Regions from separate parts of the Streptomyces sp. NPDC111516 genome, predicted to be linked through region 1. Evidence: riboswitches for the same ligand, from Rfam matches in the RefSeq annotation. Region 1 holds a riboswitch; each other region holds the start of a gene.

Region 1 (7,322 bases):
GACCAGCTCGTGCTGTCCGTGGGCCGGTTCGGCGAGCCGGAGCCGTACTCCGGACGCGGACTCCACGACCAGCGGCTCCTGACGTCCCGGCATGGGGCCGTACGGATGCCAGACGTGGGCCCGGTCCAGGGACCGCAGCTCGGCCGGGGCGAGGGCCTCAGGCATTGGGGGCGAGGTCCGTGCCCGCACCGCGACGGCGTACCGACACCAGGTCCGTGCGCGCTGCCGGGACCTCGCCGGGCTCGGCCACGGCATCCCGGGGCGCGTCGCCGCACGGCGCGCACCCGCCGTCGTGCGAACCGCAGCCGCCACCCGTCGGCGCACGGTGCGCGGGCAGCGTCGTCGTCCCCGCTCCCTCCACCTCGAAACCGGCGTCCGCGATCATGTCCAGATCCGCCTGCCCCGCCTGCCCCTCACTGGTCAGGTAATCACCCAGGAAGATCGAGTTGACCAGGTGCAGAGCGAGCGGCTGCATCGAGCGCAGATGCACCTCGCGTCCGCCCGCGAGCCGGACCTCCGCATCCGGGCAGACGAACCGGACCATCGCCAGAATGCGCAGGCACCGCTGGGGGGTGAGGTTCCACTCCTTGGCCAGCGGGGTTCCCTCGAACGGGATCAGGAAGTTCACCGGCACCGAGTCCGGGTCCAGCTCCCGCAGCGAGAAGACGACATCCACCAGATCGGCGTCGCTCTCGCCCATCCCGGCGATCAGCCCGGAGCACGCCGAGAGTCCGGCGGCCTGCGCCTGCTGCACGGTCTCCACCCGGTCCGCGTAGGTGTGGGTGGTGGTGATGTCCCCGTACGTCCCCTCGGACGTGTTGAGGTTGTGGTTGTACGCGTCGGCGCCCGCCGAACGCAGCCGGTCGGCCTGCCCGTCGGAGAGCAGACCGAGACAGGCGCACACCTCGACGCCCTCGTGCTGATCCTTGATCGCCTCGATGGTCTCCGACACCCGGTCGACATCACGGTCCGTCGGTCCGCGACCGCTCGCCACCAGACACACCCGCTTGGCGCCACCTGCCACCCCGGCCGCGGCGGCCTTCGACGCCTCATCCGGTTTCAGCCAGGTGTACTTGAGGATCTCGGCCTTCGAACCGAGCCGCTGCGAGCAGTACGAGCAGTCCTCGGGGCAGAGCCCGGACTTGAGATTGACCAGATAGTTCAGTTTCACGCGCCGCCCGAACCACTGACGGCGCACCCTTCCGGCTGCGGCCACCACGTCGAGCAGATCGTCGTCCGAGGTCGCCAGTACGGCGAGTGCTTCTTCGCGGGTCGGCAGCTCGCGCCGCAGCCCCTTGTCCACCAGCGTGTTCAGGAGGTCCATGACGTTGATCCTGGCCTACGGCACGGCCCGCAGCCAAGGAGGAACCGGACAACAGAGCCCGCCGAGGGTGTGTGTATTGCCACACCATGACCTGTTGCGCGCCCGGCTAGGCTCTGTGAGCTGCCTACAAAAGGGACCGCTCATGTCGTTCGCCCCGTTCGACTGGATCGACGACGAGGCGCGCCGCCGCGCGGACGCCGGACTCGTCCGTACGCTCCGCCCGCGGCCCGCCGAACCAGAACTCCTGGACCTCGCGAGCAACGACTATCTGGGCCTGACCCGGCACCCCGAGGTCACCGCTGCCGCCGCCGAGGCCGCCCGCCGGTGGGGTGCGGGTGCGACCGGATCGCGGCTCGTCACCGGCTCCACCGCCCTGCACGCCGAACTCGAACACGAGCTGGCCGAATTCTGCGGGTTCGAGGCGGCTCTGGTCCTGTCATCGGGGTACGCGGCCAATCTCGCCGCCCTCACCGCGCTCACCGGCCGCGGCTCGCTGATCGTCTCCGACGCGGGCAACCACGCTTCGATCGTGGACGGTTGCCGGCTCTCCCGGGCCGAGACCGCCGTCGTGCCGCACGCCGACCCCGGCGCGGTGCGCAAGGCCCTGCAGACACACGACGGCCGTGCGCTGGCGGTCAGCGACTCGGTCTTCTCGGTCGACGGCGACGCCGCGCCGCTGCCCGAACTGGCCGACGTCTGCCGGACGGAGGGCGCCGCACTGCTCGTCGACGACGCGCACGGTCTGGGCGTACTGGGGGACGGCGGCCGGGGCGCGCTCGCCGCCGCCGGTCTCGCGGGCGGCGACGGAATCGTCACCACGCTCACCCTCTCCAAGTCCCTGGGCAGCCAGGGGGGAGCGGTCCTCGGTCCTGCCCAGGTCATCGAACACCTGGTCAACACGGCCCGGTCATTCATCTTCGACACGGGTCTCGCGCCGGCCGCCGCGGGCGCCGCGCTGGGTGGCCTGCGGCTGCTCGGCCGCGAGCCGGAGCGCGCCGAACGAGTCCGTGACGTCGCCACCGCGCTGTACGAGCGGCTGACCGCCGCCGGCCTGACCGCCGTACGCCCAGACGCCGCCGTGGTCTCGGTACGGGCGCCCTCGGCGGACGCGGCGGTGCGCTGGGCGGCCGACTGCCGTACCGCGGGACTCGCGGTGGGATGCTTCCGGCCGCCGTCGGTGCCGGACGGCATTTCCCGGCTGCGGCTGACCGCGCGCGCCGATCTGACCGAGGAGCAGATCGCCGAGGCGGTGGCGATCGTGCGGCGGACCGCTCCCGTCAGCTGACCGAACCCCGGTGCAGGCCGGAGACGAAAGAGGTCCAGGCCGCCGCGGAGAACCGCAGCGGTGGCCTGGACACATCCTTGGAGTCCCGCACGGCCAGCTGTTCGTCACCGAACGGCGCGGCCTCCACGCAGTTGTTCATCCCCGTGCTGCGGCTGCTGCGCCGCCACCGTAACGAGTGCTGTGCGAAGCAATCCGACATGACGCCCCCCTCGGGCGGTCCGGGTTCACTGATCGTCGCGGTCGATCGCGGCGATGAGGTCCAACGAGTGCTGCGGCGACAGCGCGTGCGCCTGCATCGTGCGGAAGGCCGAGCTGTACGCCTCAAGGTCTTCTTTCCGCTCCAGATAGAGGCTACTCGTCAAATGGTCGAGAACTACCACGTCCAGATCAGAAGTGTTCGGAAATGAGAAAATAACGAAAGGTCCGGTGAGGCCGGCATATTCACCGCCCGAGAACGGCAGCAACTGGAGTCGCACATGGGGAAGTTGAGCCACTCGGGTCAGATGACGCAGCTGATTTCTCATCACCCGGCGCCCGCCGACCCGGCGCCGCAGCACCGCCTCGTCGAGCACCGCGCTCAGCCGCAGTGGCGGATCGGTCCGCAGCACCCCCTGCCGGGCAAGCCGTACCTCCACCAGGGAATCCAGTTCGCCGGCGGGCAACCCGTCCAGCGACGCCCGGGTCACCGCACGGGCGTAGTCCGCCGTCTGCAGGAGCCCGGGCACCACCGAGGTCTCCAGGGTGCGCGCGGTCCGAGCCTGGGACTCCAGACTGATGAAGTCGCGGTACTGGGGCGGAATCAGACCGCGATACGCATGCCACCAGCCGGTGCCGCCCCCACCCGCCGAACCCGCCAGTCCCTCCAGGAGCGTCCGCAGTTGCGGGTCGTCCACGCCGTACGCGTCCAGCAGCCGTGCCACATCGGCCGGCCGCACTCCACTGACACCGGTCTCGATCCGGCTCACCTTCGACTGGTGCCAACCGAGCATCCGCCCGGCGTCCCGGCTGGTCAGCCCCGACGCCAGACGCAGACTCCGCAGCTCCTCCCCGAGCTTGCGGCGTCGTACCACAGGACCGTGCTGCATCTGCGGCCTCCCTCCCTCTCCGCTCCTCTTCCTGCCGAGCGGACAGTGTGACGCCCGCATACGGTTTTGCGTGGCTGGGTTCACCGCATTGAGCGATAGATATATGCATATCTTGGTGGATCGCCGCCAGAGGGGGCAGCATCAGTGGCAATCTGGCGCGAAGCGCAACCGGGTCCGATCGCGAGTCGGTCCGGGTGGGAAAGGGACGGCTCGCCATGGCAGACCACCAAGAAGCAAGCATCACTCTGCCGAGCGAGCCGGTGTCGGTCGCGGCGGCCCGGAGATATGTGGACCGGGTACTCACCGAATGGGGCCTGGCCACCGCCACGGAGTTCGCCGACGGCATCCGGCTCATCGTTTCGGAACTCGCGACCAACGCCGTCCAGCACACCTTCGGACAGTCGCCCACCTTCACCGTGGACCTGAGGCTGGAGCGGGAGGAGCAGCTGCATCTGGGGGTGACGGACAGTCACCCGCGCTGGCCCCGGCGGCTGCCCGCCGCCGTTCAGCAGGACAACGGACGGGGCATGGTGATCATCCGCTCTCTGGCCAAGGAGTGCGGAGGCCGGCTCACTGTCACCCCCACCGCCGACGGCGGCAAGACGGTCTGGATCGCGCTCCCGTGGAGCATCCCCGTACAGAACTGACCGGCCTTCCGATCTGCCCCGTTCCCCGGGCAGGCCGACGGCTACGCCTCGCTCGCTGATCGAACACCCGGGATGCCGCGCTAGATTGACGGACCGATTCTTGTCCATAGGCAGTTGGAGACCCTCGGTGACCGAAGTTGTGGTGTTTCACCATGCTCAGGGCCTCACCTCGGGCGTGACCGCCTTTCCCGACGAACTGCGCGGTGACGGGTTCGCCGTGCGTACGCCCGACCTGTACGACGGCCGTACCTTCGACACCCTGGAGGCGGACTGGTGTACGCGGAACAGATCGGCGTCGAGGCACTCGGTGACGGCCGGTTCCACGTCCGGGTGGGCGCGACGGAAGGCGCTCAGGACCGGCGGAAACAGATGGACGCCCGCGGTGGTGAACGTACCGACGCGCAGACGTCCGCCGGAGAGCCCGGAGAGGTGGGCCAGCTCATGGCGGGCCTGGTCCATCTCGTCGAGGATCCGTCGTGCGCGTCCGACCAGCAGCTCGCCGGCGGCTGTGAGGTGGGCCCCTCAGTGGCGGCGGACCAGCAGCGCGGCGCCCGCCTCCCGCTCCAGTTCGGCGGGCTGCTGGGAGAGGGCGCAGGCGCGGTAGCGGCTCCCGAGGGCCTTGCTGCTTGCGACGATCGTCGTGCTGCTCACGTTGGTCTGGTTCCACGCCGTGGCGCTCCTGGTGGACCGGATGGGCCGGTGGCTGCGCAGGCCGCGTACCTCCCGCGCCATCGAGGGCGGCAGTGGCACGGCGCTCACCGCGTTGGGGCCGGTGCCGGCGTCCGGCCCTCTGCTGCACTGAGGTTCTCAGCTGCGCTGAGACCGCGTCAGCGGACCCGACCGTAAGAGACGCGCTTCGTCCAGATCTTCTCCAGCCGGACCACCGCACCGGTCCTCGGTGAGTGCCAGATCTTGCCGTGACCGGCGTAGATCCCCACGTGGTAGACGAAGCGGCCGGAGTGGAAGAAGACCAGATCGCCGCGTTGCCTGTGCGAGGCCGGGATATGACGAGTCTTGTTGTACTGCTGCTGGGCCGTGCGGGGGAGCTTCTTGCCCGCCTTCCTGAACGAATAGACCGTCAGCCCCGAGCAGTCGAAGCGGTTGGGGCCGATGGCCCCCCATCTGTACGGCGATCCCTTCTTGGACGCGGCGACCTTGAGCGCCTTCATGGAGAGGGGCGCCGCTTGGGCCTCCGTTGTGGCGCCCGGGGCGAGCATGGTGCCGCCGACGGCGGCCAGAGTCAGAACCGAGGCCGTACCGGCCCGGGCGAGCAGAGACGGGACATGAACCTGCGCAGTCATGCGCAACCCTTCGTCAGCCGCCTGTGAAGGATGACCTGTCGGGTTCGGGCTGGCGAAGTTGCCCGGCCGCGCTCGGCGGCTTCACCCCGAGGGCCGACCGGAGATCCGGTCGACCCGTTGTGCTCGGGTCCTCCACTCCTGCCGATCCACTTTTGTCGACCAGACATCCGGACGGCGGCAGGACTCGGCGTCCGCCCGGACCGCCCCGTCGCTGTGGCGGGGGCTTGTCGTCCCAGGGATCTTGACTCACCGACTGCCGGATTTCCGAGGAGGAACGACGAATTGTGTGGCTCCTCACGGATGACCCGTTCGGGTGGAGCCGACGGTTTCGGGAGTGCTGACGGTCATTCGGACCGGTCCCCGTACCAGGGGTGGAATCGCAGATTCCGCTCATTGCCCGCCCGGAGAACGCAAGTGGAGAATTCCCTCATGAGAGGAAGTTTCTACGCCGAAAGAGCGAGGAATTTTGATGTGACCACCGGGCGTGTCGCGAAGGGGAGTTGGGTGCCTCCTTCCGGGTGGGGGCAGGGGAGCCGGCTGGTCCCGACCGGCCTGGCGACGAAAGGGTTGATCAACTCGCCGGAGCGGGGGGCAGGGTGACGCGTCCGGCCCGCCGTTCCCCGTCCAGCACCCGCAGCGCCCGGACCAGGGTGGCGGCGTGGATCTGTGCTTCGCCGCGCTCGTGCATCAACGCGAGGGCGTCCCGCAGCGCACCCGCCCGTGAGGCCAGTGCCTGCGCGGCCCGCAGTGCGCCGTAGGTGTCGCTGCCGCGGGCCGGATTGATCCGGCCCAGCTGGTCGAGGACTTCGAGATAGCGGTCGATGAACTCGCCCTCGGCGCACGTCAGTGCGGGCAATGGTGGCAACTCGGATGGCGGCACAGGGCGTTCACCGCGCGCCGTGCGACGGGAGCGACGACTTCCGGTTCTCCACGATGTGGTCCACCAGTCCGTACGCCTTGGCGCCCGAGGCGTCGAGGATGAGATCGCGCTCGATGTCGGTGGCGATCTGTTCGGCGCCGCGGCCGGTATGGCGGGCCAGCAGCGTGGTGAGCATCTCTTGGACCCGCTCCAACTCCCTCGCCTCGATCTCCAGATCGGACGGCTGGCCCTGCACCGGCTCGGTGAGCTCGGGCTGCTGAACGACGACCCGCGCCCCGGGCAGTGCGTGCCGCCTGCCGGGAGCGCCCGCCGCGAGCAGCACCGACGCGCAGGAACCTGCCTGGCCGAGGCAGTAGGTCTCCACCTCGCAGGTGAGGTACTCCATCGTGTCGTAGATCGCCGACATGGCCCCGAACGAGCCGCCGGGGGAGTTGATGTAGAGGGAGATGGGCCGGTCCGGGGCGGCGTGTTCCAGGTACATGAACTGGGCGACCAGATCGTTGGCCGCGGTGTCGTCGACCGGGGTGCCGAGGAAGACGATCCGTTCGGCGAGCAGCTTGGAGTACGGGTCGAGGGTGCGGGTCCCGTTGGTCGTGCGCTCGGTGAACTCGGGCAGCACGTAGCGGGCGGCAGGACGGAACAGCATGAACGATGCCTCTCCTCAGGGATCTGTACGGGATTCGCATGGGCGGGGTCTGCGCAAGCACCTGTAGAAAATGTACAGGACGTACAGAAGGTTATGTGGGAGCACATCCTGGTGATCCACTGAAGTGCCCAGGTCAGAGGTCGTTTTTGCTGTT
Region 2 (7,322 bases), on a different contig from region 1:
CCGCCGAGGTCGTCGCTGCGGAAGATGTCCCCGATGACCTTGAAGAGCAGGAACAGCCACATGATCCAGAGGAAGAACCAGAGCATGGTCCAGAAAAGGTCGAGCAGGGGGTACGGGTCCACGGTCGGCTCCCTGATCAGCGCGAGATTCATCGCGTCGACTGACTGAAGAACAAATCAGTCATATCACCACATATAGCGCCTTGCCTCCGGGGGTTCTCCGGGCTGTCCTTCGGGCCGACCTCCGTCGCTGTGCGGAGTACCGTGGAAACGTCGAGGGAGGCTTGGGGCGCTCAGGCCTCCAGGAGGCGGGGTCGCCTCGTGTTCATGAAGCGGCGTGAGAAGCGGCGTGAGCGGCGGTGTGAGCAGGCGTACGCATGGACGCTCGCGAGGGCGCATGCACACGGCTGATGAGTCCGCCCGGAGCCCGGTCGGGGCGATCGGCCGCGTCACCGTGCCGATTCCGCCCGGTGGCCCGGGCGAAGTACTGGTGGCCGTACGGGGTGGGTCGGAGGCGTACACCGCGTGGTCGGCGACGTCGATCGAGAGGGACGTGCGCGTCGTTGTCGTCGACTCGGTCTCGGCGCGCGGCGTGATCGTGGAACCCCTGCCGCCCTGAGCCGAAGCAGCGGTGCACCTACGTCGAGCAGAGACGCATGACAGGAGTCTTCCGATGTTCTTCTGGCACGTTCCCGCCCCCAACGAGGCGATGCTCATATCCGGTTCCAAGGGGCAGACGCTGGACACCCAGTTCCGGATCGTCACCGGCCACGGCAGTTTCGTGCTCCCGGTGAAACAGAAGGCGCGCATGCTCTCCCTGGCGCTGCGCGAGGCGGAGATCACCGAGGACTGCGTGACGCAGCAGGGCATCCGCCTCAACGTCCGGGCCGTCGCCGTCTTCAAGGTCGGCGACGATGCCATATCCATCGCCAACGCGGCGCGTCGCTTCCTGACCGAACAGGAGCAGATGGAGGAGCTCGTCGGCCGGATCTTCGCGGGCCACCTGCGTTCCATCGTCGGCGGCCTGACCGTGGAGCAGATCATCCGCGAGCGCAACCGGGTCTCCCAGGAGGTCATCGCGGGCAGCCACGGCGAGATGGAGAAGCTCGGCATCGTGGTGGACGCCCTCCAGATCCAGGAGATCGAGGACGCCACCGGCTACATCAACAACCTCGCCGCCCCGCATGCCGCCGCGGTCGCCAGCCAGGCCCGGATCGCCGAGGCCAAGGCCGACCAGGAGGCCAGCCAGCGTGAACAGCAGGCCGCCGCGCTCAAGGCGGAGTACGAACGTGACACCGCGATCAAGCGGGCCGGCTTCCGCGCCGAGACCGAGCAGTACAACGCCCGTGCCGCGCAGGCCGGACCGCTCGCCCAGGCCAGGGCTTCACACGAGGTCATCGAGGAGCAGACCGCGCTGGCCGAGCGGCAGGCCGCGCTCGCCGCGCAACGGCTCGAAGGGGAGGTACGGCGCCCGGCGGACGCCGAGGCCTACCGGCAGCGCACCCTCGCGGAGGCGGCCCGGGACCGGGTGAGGTTCGAGGCCGACGGCAACGCGTACGCCGAGCGGACCATCGCCCAGGCGCAGGCGGACGCCAACAGCGCGCGCGCCGCTTCGCTGCGCGACGGCAACCAGGAGCTCATCGCGGCCAACCGCATCATCGAGAACCTGCCCGCCCTGGCCGACGCGGCCGCCCGAGGCATGTCGGGGGCGGACCTGACCGTTCTGAACGGCACCGACGGCGTCAACGAGATGGCGGCGGGCGTGGTCGGTCAGGGGCTGGCGATTCTCCGCTCCCTGCAGCGCGGTGCGAATCCCATGAAGCCCCCGGCGGTCAACGGGAAGAACGCTCCCCGTATCACCGAGACGAATTGAGGCGGCGAGGCGGCGGGGGCGCATGGCCGGAGTACCGAGCGAGCGCAAAGCGGTCGGTGATTCGCTCAGTGATTCGCTCAGTGGTCATGAGCCCGCCGCGGATGCCGTACAGTTGTGTTCACCGACGCGGGGTGGAGCAGCTCGGTAGCTCGCTGGGCTCATAACCCAGAGGTCGCAGGTTCAAATCCTGTCCCCGCTACTGAAGACCCGGGCCCGGCACGCATGCAGCGTGCCGGGCCCGGGTCGTTCCAGCTGTGGGCCCCCGAGGGAGCAGGTCGGGCCGGTGTGTGAGCTACGCCACGTACATACCCCCATTGGCCGACGAGGAGTCGCCGCGCGACTCCGCTCCGGCGAGCCTGGGGGTGGGGCGCGGTACCGTCCGCAGCCGCGCGCGTACCGGGCAGGAGACCACAGGTGTGGAAGCGGCTGAAGGGGCGCGGCAGACATGCCGGGGACGGCACGCGTACCCGGCGGTTCGTCCGCGCGCTGCCCGCCCTGATGATCCTCGGCGGGCTGGCGTTCGATTTGTTCACCCCGCCGACGTTCACCGCCATTCCGCTGTTCGTGGCGGCGCCGCTGATCGCCGCGCCGTTCTTCTCGCTGTACAGGACCGTCTGCACCGCCATCGCCTCGATGCTGGCCGTGGTCGCGCTGCGGCTGTACAGCCACACGCTGCCGGACATCGTGCCGCTGATCGAGCTGCTCACCCTGGCCACCGTCTCGGTCCTCGCGGTCGTGATCAACGGCGTCGTGCGGCGCAGCAATGAGCAGCTGGCGTCCGCGCGGGTCATCGCGGAGACCGCCATGCGGGCGGTGCTGCCGAAGCCGTCCGACCGGATCGGCGGGCTGCATGTGGCGGCGCGGTACGAGGCGGCGCAGGCCGAGGAGTTCGTCGGCGGTGACCTGTTCGCCGTGACGGATTCCCCGTACGGGGTGCGGTTGGTGGTCGGGGACGTACGGGGGAAGGGGCTCGACGCCGTGGAGTCGGTGGCGGTGATCATCGGGGCGTTCCGGGAGGCAGCCGAGCAGGAGCGTTCGCTGGAGGGCGTGGCGCATCGGCTGGAGCGGGCGCTGGCGCGGGAGGGGACGCGGCGGGGCGGGCTCGACGCGGTCGAGGGCTTCGTCACCGCCGTGCTGGCCGAGATCCCGGCCGGGCTGCCCCGGGTGCGGATCGTCAACCGCGGCCACCCCGAGCCGATCCTGCTGCATCCGGACGGGGCGCTGGAGGTGCTGGGGCCCACGGTGCCTGCGCTGCCGCTCGGGATGGACCTGGGGGCGTGGCCCGACCGGTCGGACGAGTGGGATCTGCCGGCGGGGACGACCCTGCTCCTGTACACGGACGGCCTCTCCGAGGCGCGGAACGCCGACGGGGTCTTCTACGACCCGGCGGCCCGGCTGCGGGGGCGGATCTTCCCGGGGCCCGAGGAGCTGCTGTCCGCGCTGACCGATGACGTGCGGCTGTACACGGAGGGTGAGACGACCGACGACATGGCGCTGCTCGCGGTCCTACGTCCCGGGGAGGGGCAGCCGGGCCGGCGCAGGACTGTGAAGATCGTGGGTCTGAAAGGGGCGTGACGGATGAGGCGGGGGCTTCGTGCGAGCCGGGCGCGGACTTGAGCGAGGGATGCCACCGTACGTAACCGAAGCGCGCCGCTCCGCATAACATTTGACGCAACGTCAGAAACCGGGTGGTGGCTGAAGGTCGATCAACTCGTCCCATTCCACCCGGTTGTGCACCGTAAAGTCCAGGCCAAAGACGTGAACGATCACTGGGAACAGCTTGGAATCAGGCCCCGGTGTCTATTAACGTTCGATAACGCAGCGCGGTCGTCCCAGCCGCCGTCAGTGGCGGCACCGTGCGCGAGCGCCGAATTCCGCAAGGGAACCGGGGAACCACCTACATGGGGTGAATCGGACACCTGTGTCTCGTGAGAGGCGAAGGGGCCCGTAGGAGACCTTCCTGCTCCGAACCCGTCAGCTAACCCGGTAGGCGAGAAGGAAGGAAAGGAGTGCGCCCCCGTGGCGTCCAACAAGCCTGCCCCCGAGGCCCCCTCTCGGTTCAACCCCGACTTCGGTTCCGGTTACGGCGCTGACTTCGGATCCGGTTCCAATTCCGGCTTCGCTTCCGACTCCGGCTTCAACGCCGACTTCGGTTCCGGCTCCGACTACGGGACCGGTGGGACGGGAACGGCGTACGGCACCGAGCCGGGCGGCGACTTCGCCGGTGACTTCGGTGGCGAATTCCGCGCCGACGGCAACGGTGAGCCCGAACGCGGCTGGGACGAGTGGAACCCCACCGAGGAGTCCGTCCGCCCCGTACGCGGCAAGCACCGCGTCGCCAAGCAGCGCAACGGCCTTGCCCGTAGCTCCACGGTGCTCGGGGTCGGCGTCATCGCGGCGGTCGGCGCGGGCGGCATGGCCTCCGCGCAGAGCAAGCCGCCGGTGTCCATCTCCCTTCCCGATTCCATCGCGAACAACCTTCCCGACGCCAAGTCCCTTCCGGGCGTGGGTTCTCTGTTCTCCGGAGAGTCCGAAGCCGACAAGGCCGCTGTCGCCGCCGCTGCCGCACCGCTCACCACCGCCGGCCTCACCACCGCCGAGGCCGAGCAGGGCACCGCGGACGCGGGCGAGGCGCTCCGCGCGCGCATCCTCCAGCAGGCGGAGCAGCAGCAGGACGCCGCCGCCGCCGAGGCCAAGGCCGCCCAGGAGAAGGAGGCCGCGGAGAAGGCCGCTGCCGAGGCCAAGAAGCAGCAGGACGCGGCCAAGAAGCAGCAGGAAGCGGCCGAGGCCAAGGCCGCCGCCGAAAAGAAGAAGGCGGAGGAAGAGGCCAAGAAGAAGGCCGAGGCCCTGCGGCTCGCCAAGCTCGCCGCCAGCTACGCCATCCCGACCTCCTCGTACACGATCACCTCGACCTTCGGCCAAGCCGGCACGATGTGGTCCTCCGGCTACCACACCGGCCTCGACTTCGCGGCGCCGACGGGTACGCCGATCAAGGCCATACACGGCGGCACCATCAAGTCGGCCGGCTGGTCCGGTTCGTACGGCTACCGCACGGTGCTGGAGCTCGACGACGGTACGGAGCTGTGGTTCTGCCACCAGTCCTCGATCGGCGTGAGCGTCGGGCAGAAGGTCACCACAGGTGAGACCATCGGCCGGGTCGGCGCGACCGGCAACGTGACGGGCCCGCACCTCCACCTGGAGGTCCACACCCCCTCCGGTACGGGCATCGACCCGATGGCCTGGCTGCACGGCAAGGGCCTCAACCCCTGATCCGCAGACCGCCCTCCCGGTTCTCCAGGCCCGGGTGATCCGAGCGGTCCGCGTGATCCGGCGATCCCCGCGATCCGAGCCGGTTCGCCGGCCAGAACCCAGAACTCCGACAGCCCTGACGCTCACCCCCCGACGTCAGGGCTGCCGGTCTGTCGGAATAGCGGGCGTGCTGGAATCCGTTGATCCATTTATGACTTCTCTTCGTAAGCTGGGCCCTTCCGACCTCCAGGTCTTCCCGCTCGCCCTCGGCGGCAACGTCTTCGGCTGGACCGCCGACGAGGAGCATTCGTTCGCCGTGCTGGACGCCTACGCTGCGGCGGGCGGCAACTTCATCGACACCGCCGACGCCTACTCCGCCTGGATCCCGGGCAACGAGGGCGGCGAGTCGGAGACCGTCATCGGAAAGTGGCTCGCGGCCCGCTCCAACCGCTCCGACATGGTCGTCGCCACCAAGGTCGGCGCCCACCCCTCGTACAAGGGGCTCTCCGCCACGAACATCAAGGCCGCGGCCGAGGAGTCGCTGCGCCGGCTCGGCACCGACCACATCGATCTGTACTACACGCACTTCGATGACGAGACCGTCCCGGTCGAGGAGATCATCACTGCCCTCGACGAACTCGTGAAGGAGGGCAAGGTCCGGGAGATCGCCGCCTCCAACATCGGCCCCGAGCGGCTCCAGGCGTCCCTGGACTTCTCGGAGCGCGAGGGGCTGGCCCGGTACGTCGCCCTTCAGCCGCACTACAACCTGGTCTCGCGGGACACGTACGAGGGCGAGCTCCAGGACACGGCCGCCCGGGCCGGGCTCGCCGCCGTCCCGTACTTCGCTCTGGCCTCCGGCTTCCTCACCGGCAAGTACCGTCCGGGGGCTTCGGTGGAGAGCGCCCGCGCCGAGAAGGCCGGCGGGTACCTGGAGTCGGAGCGGGGGCAGAAGGTCCTGGACGCACTCGACAAGGTCGCCAAGGAGCACGACGCCGAGGTCGCGACCGTCGCACTGGCCTGGCTCGCGTCCCGACCGACGGTCGCCGCGCCGATCGCCTCGGCCCGTACGGTCGAGCAGCTGCCCGCGCTGGTGGCCGTCGCCGACCTCCGGCTGACCGAGCAGGAACTGGCGGAACTCACCGAGGCATCCGCCTGATCCAAGGACGCGGTGCGCCGGAGCCCTGACTGCTGAACCAGCCCGTCCGGGGACCGGCTACTGCGGCGGTAGCAGGTACGGATTGTGGCCCCTGTCGTACGGCTGGTACAGCGGTGGAATCCCCGGGACCGGGGACATGTACGGGGCGCGCAGGCGGCCCGTCGCCTGCGCGGCGTACGTCAGGGCGGGGGCGGCCACGTCCCTGCGTTGCCAGAGGTGGTGCAGCAGCTCCAGCTCGCGTTCGGCGAAGTCCGGGCCCGCGGCACCGCGGCGGGCCTGCCGGCGCAGCGAGGCCAGTGAGGTCGCGAACGATTCGTACTCGGCGACGGTGCGGGCGGCAGCCCTGCCGTGGGCCTTGGCCTGTGCTGTGGCATGGGCTCTGACCTGTGCCGACGGCCCGCGCCTCGGGGTATGCGCCGACGTGTATCCGGGCGCGTATCCCGGCCCGGGGCCTGGCCCGGGCCGGTATCCGGGGCCGTACGTCGGCCCGTATCCCGGCCCGTATGGCGGTGGCCAGGGTGCCGGTCCGTACGGGCTGCTCCAGCTTCCCCCGGCCGCGGCGGTGTGTCGTTGGCGTGCGGCGTCGCGGGCCATGCCGCGGGCCCGCATCGAGGAGAGGGCCAGCGGTTCGGCGGGGGTCAGCCAGCCGGCCGCCGCATAGGCGGGCAGCTCGGCGGAGAGCGTACGCAGCTCCCGCTGGCGCGACCAGATCGCCAGCCAGGTGACCAGGCCGAAGACCGGGACCATGAACACCCCGTACACGGCGTAGAAGCTGTACGGGCCGAAGGACGCCGACCCGTTCCACAGGGCGTGCATGCCCATGGCGAGGACGAGACCGAGCAACGGCAGCACGACGCGGCGGAACCGGCGGCGCCGCGCACTGACCGCGGCGAGCCCGAAGCCTATTCCGGTCAGCACCGTGAAGAGCGGATGCGCGAACGGCGACATCACCGCCCGCACGAAGAACGTCGCGGCGGTCACCGAGACGACGCCCGAAGTACCGATCTGCTGGTCCTCACCGAAGGCGTTGCCCAGGTACAGGATG
Region 3 (7,322 bases), on a different contig from region 1:
TGACCCGGCTGATCAACTGGGCCAAGCAGGCCGGTGTCGCCGCGATCGCCATCGAGGACCTCGACTTCACCACCGAGAAGACACGGGAGAAGCACGGCCGCAGGAAGCGGTTCCGCCAGCTCATCTCCGGCATCCCGACCGGAAAGCTCAAGGCCCGGCTCGTCTCCATGGCCGCCGAACAGGGCCTGAGTATTGTCGCGGTCGACCCCGCCTACACCACTTTGTGGGGTGCCCAGCACTGGCAGAAACCGCTGGCCGCCGCGCATCGAAAGATGTCCCGTCATGATGCCGCCGGTATCGCGATCGGACGACGCGCCCTCGGACACCCGGTCCGGCGTCGGACGGCACCGCCCCCGCACGACCGGAGTGATCGTGCGGGGCATCGGACCGTCCAGGCTGTACGAGGTGACCGGGGGCGTGAGGGAACCCGCCCACCCGCAACGGACCGGCCCCCTGGAGGGTCGTCGCCGCGTGGGAAGCGAAAGCGGGAACCCAGTGCATCCAAAACCGTTCGGGATGCGCCCAGTACGCAACAGTGGGTCCAGGACTCACTCCTGCACACTGGCTAGGAACGGTACTGGTCCGGCTTCTACGGCTTCAGCAACTCCAGCGCCGCCGTCGTGGCCAACGCCACGAACCGCACGGACCTGCCGGAGATCCTCTGGTACGCCCGCTACGACGACGTGTACTCCACCACCAAGGGCTTCCCGTACGCCTCGACGCTGTACACCGGGCACCGCCGCGGCCACCAGTACGCCGTCAACAAGAAGGTGACGCACACCGGCGGCACGCTCACGATCGACCGGAACGCCCCGGTCGCGATCGTGGGCTGAGGGCTGTCCCCGGGAGCGGGGTCCCGGCCGAGCGTGTTTCCTGAACGCCGCGGGGGCCCGCGAGGGGCCCCACAACCGCAACTCCTTCCGAATCGTTGGTCGAACCAGTGGCCTCAACCACATCCACTGCCTAACATCGATCACCGCAAGGTCTTGTGCACTGATGCACAAACTCTCCCCGGGAGGTTCCTTTGCACCGCCGCCGTCGCACCGCGCTCACCGTCTCCGTCGCCCTGCTGGCCGGAGCCCCACTCCTGGCCGCCTGCGGCAGCCAGGCCCACCCGGGCGCCGCGGCCCTCGTCGGCGGGGACCGGATCGAGGTGTCCACGCTGCAGGGCCAGGTGGCGGCGGTACGGGAGGCCCAGCGCGACTCGAAGGACGCCTCGCTGCTCATCGACAAGTCCGGGCAGCTCAGCCGGGCCAAACTGCACGGCATGATCTTCGACCGGGTCCTGGACCGGGCCGCGCGGGACGCGGGCGTGACCGTCAACCGCGACGAGATCCAGCAGATGCGGAAGGCGGCGGCAGCCCAGTCCGGGGGAGAGGCACAGCTGCGGACGGCGATGCTCCAGCAGAGCTGGGTGGCCCCCGACCAGATCGATGCCGTCCTGCGGGAGCAGGTCCAGCTGACGAAGCTGGCCCAGGCGCTCGGCGCCGACCTGCAGCAGCCCGAGGGGCAGAAGGCCGTCGGCGATGCGCTCAGCAAGGCGTCGAAGGAACTGAAGGTCGACGTCAATCCGCGCTACGGCGCCTGGGACGACAAGCAGACCCAACTCGCCAACTACAAGGCGCCCTGGATCAAACAGGTCACCAAGCCCGCCGGCGCGGGCGCCGAGTCCGGTGCCTAGAGCCTCTCGTACACCTAGCGGAAACGGCGACCGGGCCGACCGGAGTAGATTCGAACGGTGAACGCTGAAGATCCGGGCCGTATCATCCTGCTCACCGCCAGTCACCGCGTCGCGCCCGGGCTCCTGTCCTGGCCCGCCTGGCAGGCGCTGCACGCCGCCGACCGGGTGCTCTGCGCCGAGCAGGACAATCCGCAGCTGCCGTATCTGCGTGAGGCGGGCGTCGCTGTCGAGCGGTCCGCGCCCACCGCGCAGGAACTCGTCGACGCCTGCGCGGGTGGCCGGAGCGTCGTCGTCCTCACGGGCGGCGAAGGAAATCAGCCGCTGACCGACGGGCTCGCCCGGCTGGCCGGTTCGGGGCGGGTGCAGATGCCGGACCTGGAGCTGCTGCCCGGTTCGTACGATCTGCCGGGTGCCAGGCTCCTCGATGTGGTCCAGGTCATGGACCGGATCCGGATCGAATGCCCCTGGACCTCGAAGAAGACCCACAAGGGCCTCGCCAAGTACGCCATCGAGGAGGCGTACGAACTCGTCGAGGCGATCGAGGAAGGCGACCGCGACGAGCTGCGCGAGGAGCTCGGGGACGTACTGCTCCAGGTTGTCTTCCACGCGCGGATCGCGGAGGACGGCCGCCCTGAGGACGGGTCGGAACCGTTCTCCGTCGACGACGTGGCCGCGACCCTCGTCGAGAAGCTGATCCACCGCCACCCGCACGTCTTCGGCGACGAGACTGCCGAGACCCCGGAGGACGTCCACGCGCACTGGCTGCGGACCAAGGCCGTCGAGAAGCAGCGCGACTCGGTCACCGACGGCGTGCCACTCGGCCAGCCCGGGCTGGCCCTGGCGGCGAAACTGGCCGGCCGGGTCCGTACCGCGGGGCTCGACGTGGCGCTCCCCACGGGCGGCGGCATCGGTTACGAGCTCCTCGCCCTCGCCGTACGCGCCGAACGCGACGGCATCGACCCCGAGGCCGCACTACGGGCTGCGGGCCGCGCCTACCGGGACGCCATCCGGGCGGCGGAGGGCAACGGATAACGTCGGGGGGTGAACCACAGCCCCGCCGCCCGCCCACCCGACGCACCCGAACTCTTCACGTGGGAGTTCGCCACCGACCCGTATCCGGCCTACGCCTGGCTGCGCGAGCACAGCCCCGTGCACCGCACCGCACTGCCCAGCGGCGTCGAGGCCTGGCTCGTGACCCGGTACGCGGATGCCCGGCAGGCCCTCGCCGACACCCGGCTCTCCAAGAACCCGGCGCACCACGCCGAGCCGGCGCACGCCAAGGGGAAGACGGGCATCCCGGGCGAGCGCAAGGCGGAGCTGATGACGCATCTGCTGAACATCGACCCGCCCGACCACACCCGGCTGCGCCGCCTCGTCTCCAAGGCGTTCACCCCGCGCCGGGTCGCCGAGTTCGCCCCGCGCGTGCAGGAACTGACGGACCGCCTCATCGACCGCTTCATCGCGGAGGGGAAGGCGGACCTCATCCACGACTTCGCGTTCCCTCTCCCCATCTACGCGATCTGCGATCTGCTCGGCGTCCCGCCCGAGGACCAGGACGACTTCCGGGACTGGGCGGGCATGATGATCCGGCACGGCGGCGGCCCGCGCGGCGGGGTGGCCAGGTCGGTGAAGAAGATGCGCGGCTATCTCGCCGAACTGATCCACCGTAAGAGGGAGAACCCGGGGGACGATCTGATCTCGGGGCTGATCCGGGCCAGCGACCACGGCGAGCACCTCACCGAGAACGAGGCCGCGGCCATGGCCTTCATCCTCCTCTTCGCCGGATTCGAGACGACGGTCAATCTCATCGGCAACGGGGTGTACGCCCTGCTGCGCAACCCCGCACAGCGCGAGCGGCTGCAACTCTCCCTCGACGCGGAGGAGAGCCGGCTGCTGGAGACCGGGGTCGAGGAACTGCTGCGGTACGACGGTCCGGTGGAGCTGGCGACCTGGCGGTTCGCCACCGAGCCGCTGACGCTCGGCGGGCAGGAGATCGCGGCCGGCGACCCCGTACTCGTCGTCCTCGCCGCCGCCGACCGCGACCCGGAACGCTTCGAGGACCCCGACACGCTCGACCTCGCACGGAGTGACAATCAGCACCTCGGATACGGGCACGGCATCCACTACTGCCTGGGAGCGCCGCTCGCCCGGCTGGAGGGACAGACCGCGCTTGCCACGCTCCTGAGGCGCCTTCCTGACCTGCGACTTGCGGTGGAAGCTACCGATTTGCGGTGGCGTGGCGGGCTCATCATGCGCGGACTGCGCACGCTGCCCGTGGAGTTCCGGCCGGGGTGTGCCTCGACGCAAGGTGACACTGAGTCAACCCTGTGACTTTCACGTGATCTGCGCTGCATCGACTTGTGACGCGCGTTCGAGTCCCGCTAGGTTCACCGTTCGACTCACCAGTCACTCGTCAGTCACACGGAAGGCATCCCCATGGGCTCCGCGAACGGCAGACACCGTCGCCCTCGTCAGGCACCCGCCATCGTCGTCGCCGCGGGCGTGACGGGATCGGCCATCGCCATCCCACTGCTCGGCGCGGCCGGCGCGCACGCGGCCGACGCCACGACCTGGGACCGGGTGGCCGAGTGCGAGAGCGGCGGCATGTGGAGCGCCGACCTCGGCAACGGCTTCTACGGCGGCCTGCAGTTCTCACAGGAGACCTGGAAGGCGTACGGCGGTGAGGCGTACGCCGAGCGCGCCGACCTCGCCAGCCGCGCGCAGCAGATAGCCGTGGCCGAGAAGGTCCTGGAGGACCAGGGTCCGCGGGCCTGGCCCAGCTGCGCGGTCATCTCCGGCCTCGCGGAGGACGGGACGCTGCCAGGCGTCGATCCCGGGGTCGCGCCCTCCTCCGAGCCGACGCGGAGCACGAAGCCGGCTGACGGCGCGTCGGCGTCCCCGTCCGATGACGCCACGCCGTCGGACAGGGCCTCGGGCGCCACGGACAGGACGGGCGGTTCGAAGCGCTCGGACGGTGCCCACGGGTCGGCTGGCCGGACCGGGACCCCCGCGAAGCGTTCGGCCACCGAGTCGGCCGCCCCGTCCTCCGACGCGCCCGAACTACCCGATACGCGAGATTCATCCGATTCCTCCGGCCGTACGGGTGGCAAACACCGCGGCGCACCGGCCCCCGAGGGGAGTCGGGGCGCGGACGGCAGCCTCGATCGTGAGTCGGGTCGCCACGCCTCCCGTGGCGACGGTGACACACGCGATGCGGGCGCGTCGGCCGCCGATGGCACGTACACCGTCCGCCCCGGCGACAACCTCTGGGCGATTGCTGACGCACAGAAAGTTCCTGGTGGCTGGCCTGCGCTCTATGAGACCAACAGAGGTGCCGTCGGCTCCGACCCGGACCTCGTCCTCCCCGGCCAGCGTCTCGATCTCGGCGTGAAGGCCGAGTGAGGGCGGTCTGAAAATCGGCTAAAAGAGCCCCAAAAATCGGGGTAGTTCAGAGGCCTATGTCCGCTTATGCGTAAGTGAGACATGGGTCTCTTTGTGTCAATTGGCGTGTCGCGCCCGGGGAGTCCTGTCGTATCGCCCCCCACCTGCGAAAACGACGGTTCCTCACATGCAAGTAAGGGCTGATTGTCTGATGTGTCCGTCTTTGAAAGTGGGGGTTGCCTATGTTTACGGTCGGAACCGCTCGCACCGCGGGCCCCGTCGACCGTCACGCCGAATCCTGCCGTCGGTCGAAGGGAACAGACGCGTAAAGCGCCGTAGGCAGGAGCGGGGGACCCAGGTAGGCGCCGGGCCCGATCGTCGAAGGACGCATCAGGACCGGCTTGGGGTGAAGTCGCGTGCTAGGACGTGCGACCGGGCAACTCACTTGGCCCGAACCCGACAGCTCACCTCGTAGGCGTCGGTGAGGAGAAGTTCCATGCTGCTTTCCAGCAAGGGCAAGCACCGCCGCCCGTCCAAGGCTGTCCGTGTCGCCACGCTCGCCGGTGTCGCCGGTGCCGCCGTGGCCGTTCCGCTGATGGGTGCGACCGGCGCCTCCGCCGCCTCCGTCGCCACCTGGGACGCCGTTGCCCAGTGCGAGTCGGGTGGTAACTGGTCCATCAACACCGGCAATGGCTACTACGGCGGTCTGCAGTTCTCGCAGTCCAGCTGGGCCGCCGCCGGCGGTACGCAGTACGCCCCCCGTGCCGACCTGGCCACCAAGGCCCAGCAGATCGCCACCGCAGAGAAGCTCCTCGCCATGCAGGGTCCGGGCGCCTGGGGCTGTGCCGGAGCCGGCAACCTGACCAACGACGGTGTGAACCCGGGCGTCGACACCGGCTCCTCCTCGAACTCCGGCGCCACCAAGCAGCAGAGCGCCCCGGCCGCACCGAAGCGGGCCGAGCGCACCGAGGCCCCCGCCGCCACCCGCTCGGACCGCTCCGCCGCCCCGCAGGCCGAGTCGAAGAAGACCGTCACCACCCCGACCGGCCAGAAGGTCAAGAAGGGTGACGGCGAGTACAAGGTCGCCTCCGGCGACTCCCTGAGCAAGATCGCCGCCGACCACAAGGTCGAGGGCGGCTGGCAGCGGCTGTTCGAGCTGAACAAGGACATCGTCAAGGACGCGGACCTGATCTACCCGGGTCAGCAGCTGCACCTGACCAAGTAGTCCAGGACCTCTCCTCCCCGAGCACCCCGGCCCGGCGCGCATTCCCCCGTATGCGCCGGGCCGGGGTTTCCTGTGTCGCGCGCCACCCCTGCGTGACGCTTCACCTCTGTGTGATCGTTCAACTGTTGTAGTTACTGACCAGTAAAATTCTGACGGTTTGTCCGGCGGTGCGCGCCCTTGGGTCGTTTTTCGTCCCAGGGGTCGGGCGGTCGTCCGACTGATCGGGCCGGGCCGGTTAGGCTCTTGTCGCAAGGCCAAAGTGACCCTGCACAACCAGTGTCATATCCCAGAAGGAGATGCCTCGTGCCGTCCATCGACGTCGTCGTAGCCCGGGAAATCCTCGACTCCCGGGGGAACCCCACGGTCGAGGTCGAGGTTGGCCTCGACGACGGCAGCACGGGCCGTGCTGCCGTGCCGTCCGGCGCCTCCACCGGTGCGTTCGAGGCCATTGAGCTTCGCGACGGTGACCCCAACCGCTACCAGGGCAAGGGCGTGGAGAAGGCCGTCCTCGCCGTGATCGAGCAGATCGGCCCGGAGCTCGTCGGTTACGACGCGACCGAGCAGCGGCTGATCGACCAGGCGATGTTCGACCTGGACGCCACCGAGAACAAGGGCTCGCTCGGCGCCAACGCCATCCTCGGCGTCTCGCTGGCCGTGGCCCACGCCGCCTCCGAGGCCTCGGACCTGCCGCTCTTCCGCTACCTCGGCGGCCCGAACGCGCACCTGCTGCCCGTTCCGATGATGAACATCCTCAACGGCGGGTCGCACGCCGACTCCAACGTGGACATCCAGGAGTTCATGATCGCCCCGATCGGCGCGGAGTCCTTCTCCGAGGCCCTGCGCTGGGGTGCCGAGGTCTACCACACGCTGAAGAAGGTCCTGAAGACCAAGGGACTTTCGACCGGTCTCGGCGACGAGGGCGGCTTCGCGCCGAACCTGGAGTCGAACCGCGCCGCCCTCGACCTCATCGTCGAGGCCATCAAGGAAGCCGGCTACGTCCCGGGCAAGGACATCGCGCTCGCGCTCGACGTCGCC

What was found. Region 1 has a riboswitch for cyclic di-AMP ahead of ACZ7L9_RS25140 (C40 family peptidase). Riboswitches for the same ligand answer to the same signal wherever they lie in the genome.
Region 2: linked by a shared signal. The riboswitch ahead of ACZ7L9_RS10180 (M23 family metallopeptidase) and the one ahead of ACZ7L9_RS25140 (C40 family peptidase) in region 1 are both predicted to bind cyclic di-AMP.
Region 3: linked by a shared signal. The riboswitch ahead of ACZ7L9_RS29310 (transglycosylase family protein) and the one ahead of ACZ7L9_RS25140 (C40 family peptidase) in region 1 are both predicted to bind cyclic di-AMP.

The regions. Positions count from the first base shown of each region.
Region 1 is NZ_JBVKBV010000015.1:10,258-17,579, reverse strand. It holds gene ACZ7L9_RS25180 (adenosylmethionine--8-amino-7-oxononanoate transaminase) at 1-165, opposite strand, end outside; gene bioB (biotin synthase BioB) at 158-1,324, opposite strand; gene ACZ7L9_RS25170 (8-amino-7-oxononanoate synthase) at 1,467-2,609, shown strand; gene ACZ7L9_RS25165 (DUF397 domain-containing protein) at 2,602-2,808, opposite strand; gene ACZ7L9_RS25160 (helix-turn-helix domain-containing protein) at 2,834-3,694, opposite strand; gene ACZ7L9_RS25155 (ATP-binding protein) at 3,910-4,341, shown strand; partial or broken gene ACZ7L9_RS25150 (LysR family transcriptional regulator) at 4,498-4,992, opposite strand; partial or broken gene ACZ7L9_RS25145 (LysE family translocator) at 4,949-5,143, shown strand; gene ACZ7L9_RS25140 (C40 family peptidase) at 5,169-5,642, opposite strand; cyclic di-AMP (ydaO/yuaA leader) riboswitch at 5,646-5,810, opposite strand; gene ACZ7L9_RS25135 (hypothetical protein) at 6,214-6,522, opposite strand; gene ACZ7L9_RS25130 (ATP-dependent Clp protease proteolytic subunit) at 6,530-7,165, opposite strand.
Region 2 is NZ_JBVKBV010000003.1:481,414-488,735, forward strand. It holds gene ACZ7L9_RS10155 (SHOCT domain-containing protein) at 1-122, opposite strand, end outside; gene ACZ7L9_RS10160 (hypothetical protein) at 397-618, shown strand; gene ACZ7L9_RS10165 (SPFH domain-containing protein) at 673-1,872, shown strand; tRNA gene ACZ7L9_RS10170 (tRNA-Met) at 1,998-2,071, shown strand; gene ACZ7L9_RS10175 (PP2C family protein-serine/threonine phosphatase) at 2,287-3,447, shown strand; cyclic di-AMP (ydaO/yuaA leader) riboswitch at 3,728-3,880, shown strand; gene ACZ7L9_RS10180 (M23 family metallopeptidase) at 3,892-5,142, shown strand; gene ACZ7L9_RS10185 (aldo/keto reductase) at 5,333-6,277, shown strand; gene ACZ7L9_RS10190 (PrsW family intramembrane metalloprotease) at 6,335-7,322, opposite strand, start outside.
Region 3 is NZ_JBVKBV010000020.1:96,013-103,334, reverse strand. It holds gene ACZ7L9_RS29340 (IS200/IS605 family accessory protein TnpB-related protein) at 1-569, shown strand, start outside; partial or broken gene ACZ7L9_RS29335 (glycoside hydrolase domain-containing protein) at 585-833, shown strand; gene ACZ7L9_RS29330 (SurA N-terminal domain-containing protein) at 1,025-1,681, shown strand; gene ACZ7L9_RS29325 (nucleoside triphosphate pyrophosphohydrolase) at 1,739-2,713, shown strand; gene ACZ7L9_RS29320 (cytochrome P450 family protein) at 2,723-4,012, shown strand; gene ACZ7L9_RS29315 (transglycosylase family protein) at 4,118-5,083, shown strand; cyclic di-AMP (ydaO/yuaA leader) riboswitch at 5,384-5,555, shown strand; gene ACZ7L9_RS29310 (transglycosylase family protein) at 5,559-6,287, shown strand; gene eno (phosphopyruvate hydratase) at 6,591-7,322, shown strand, end outside.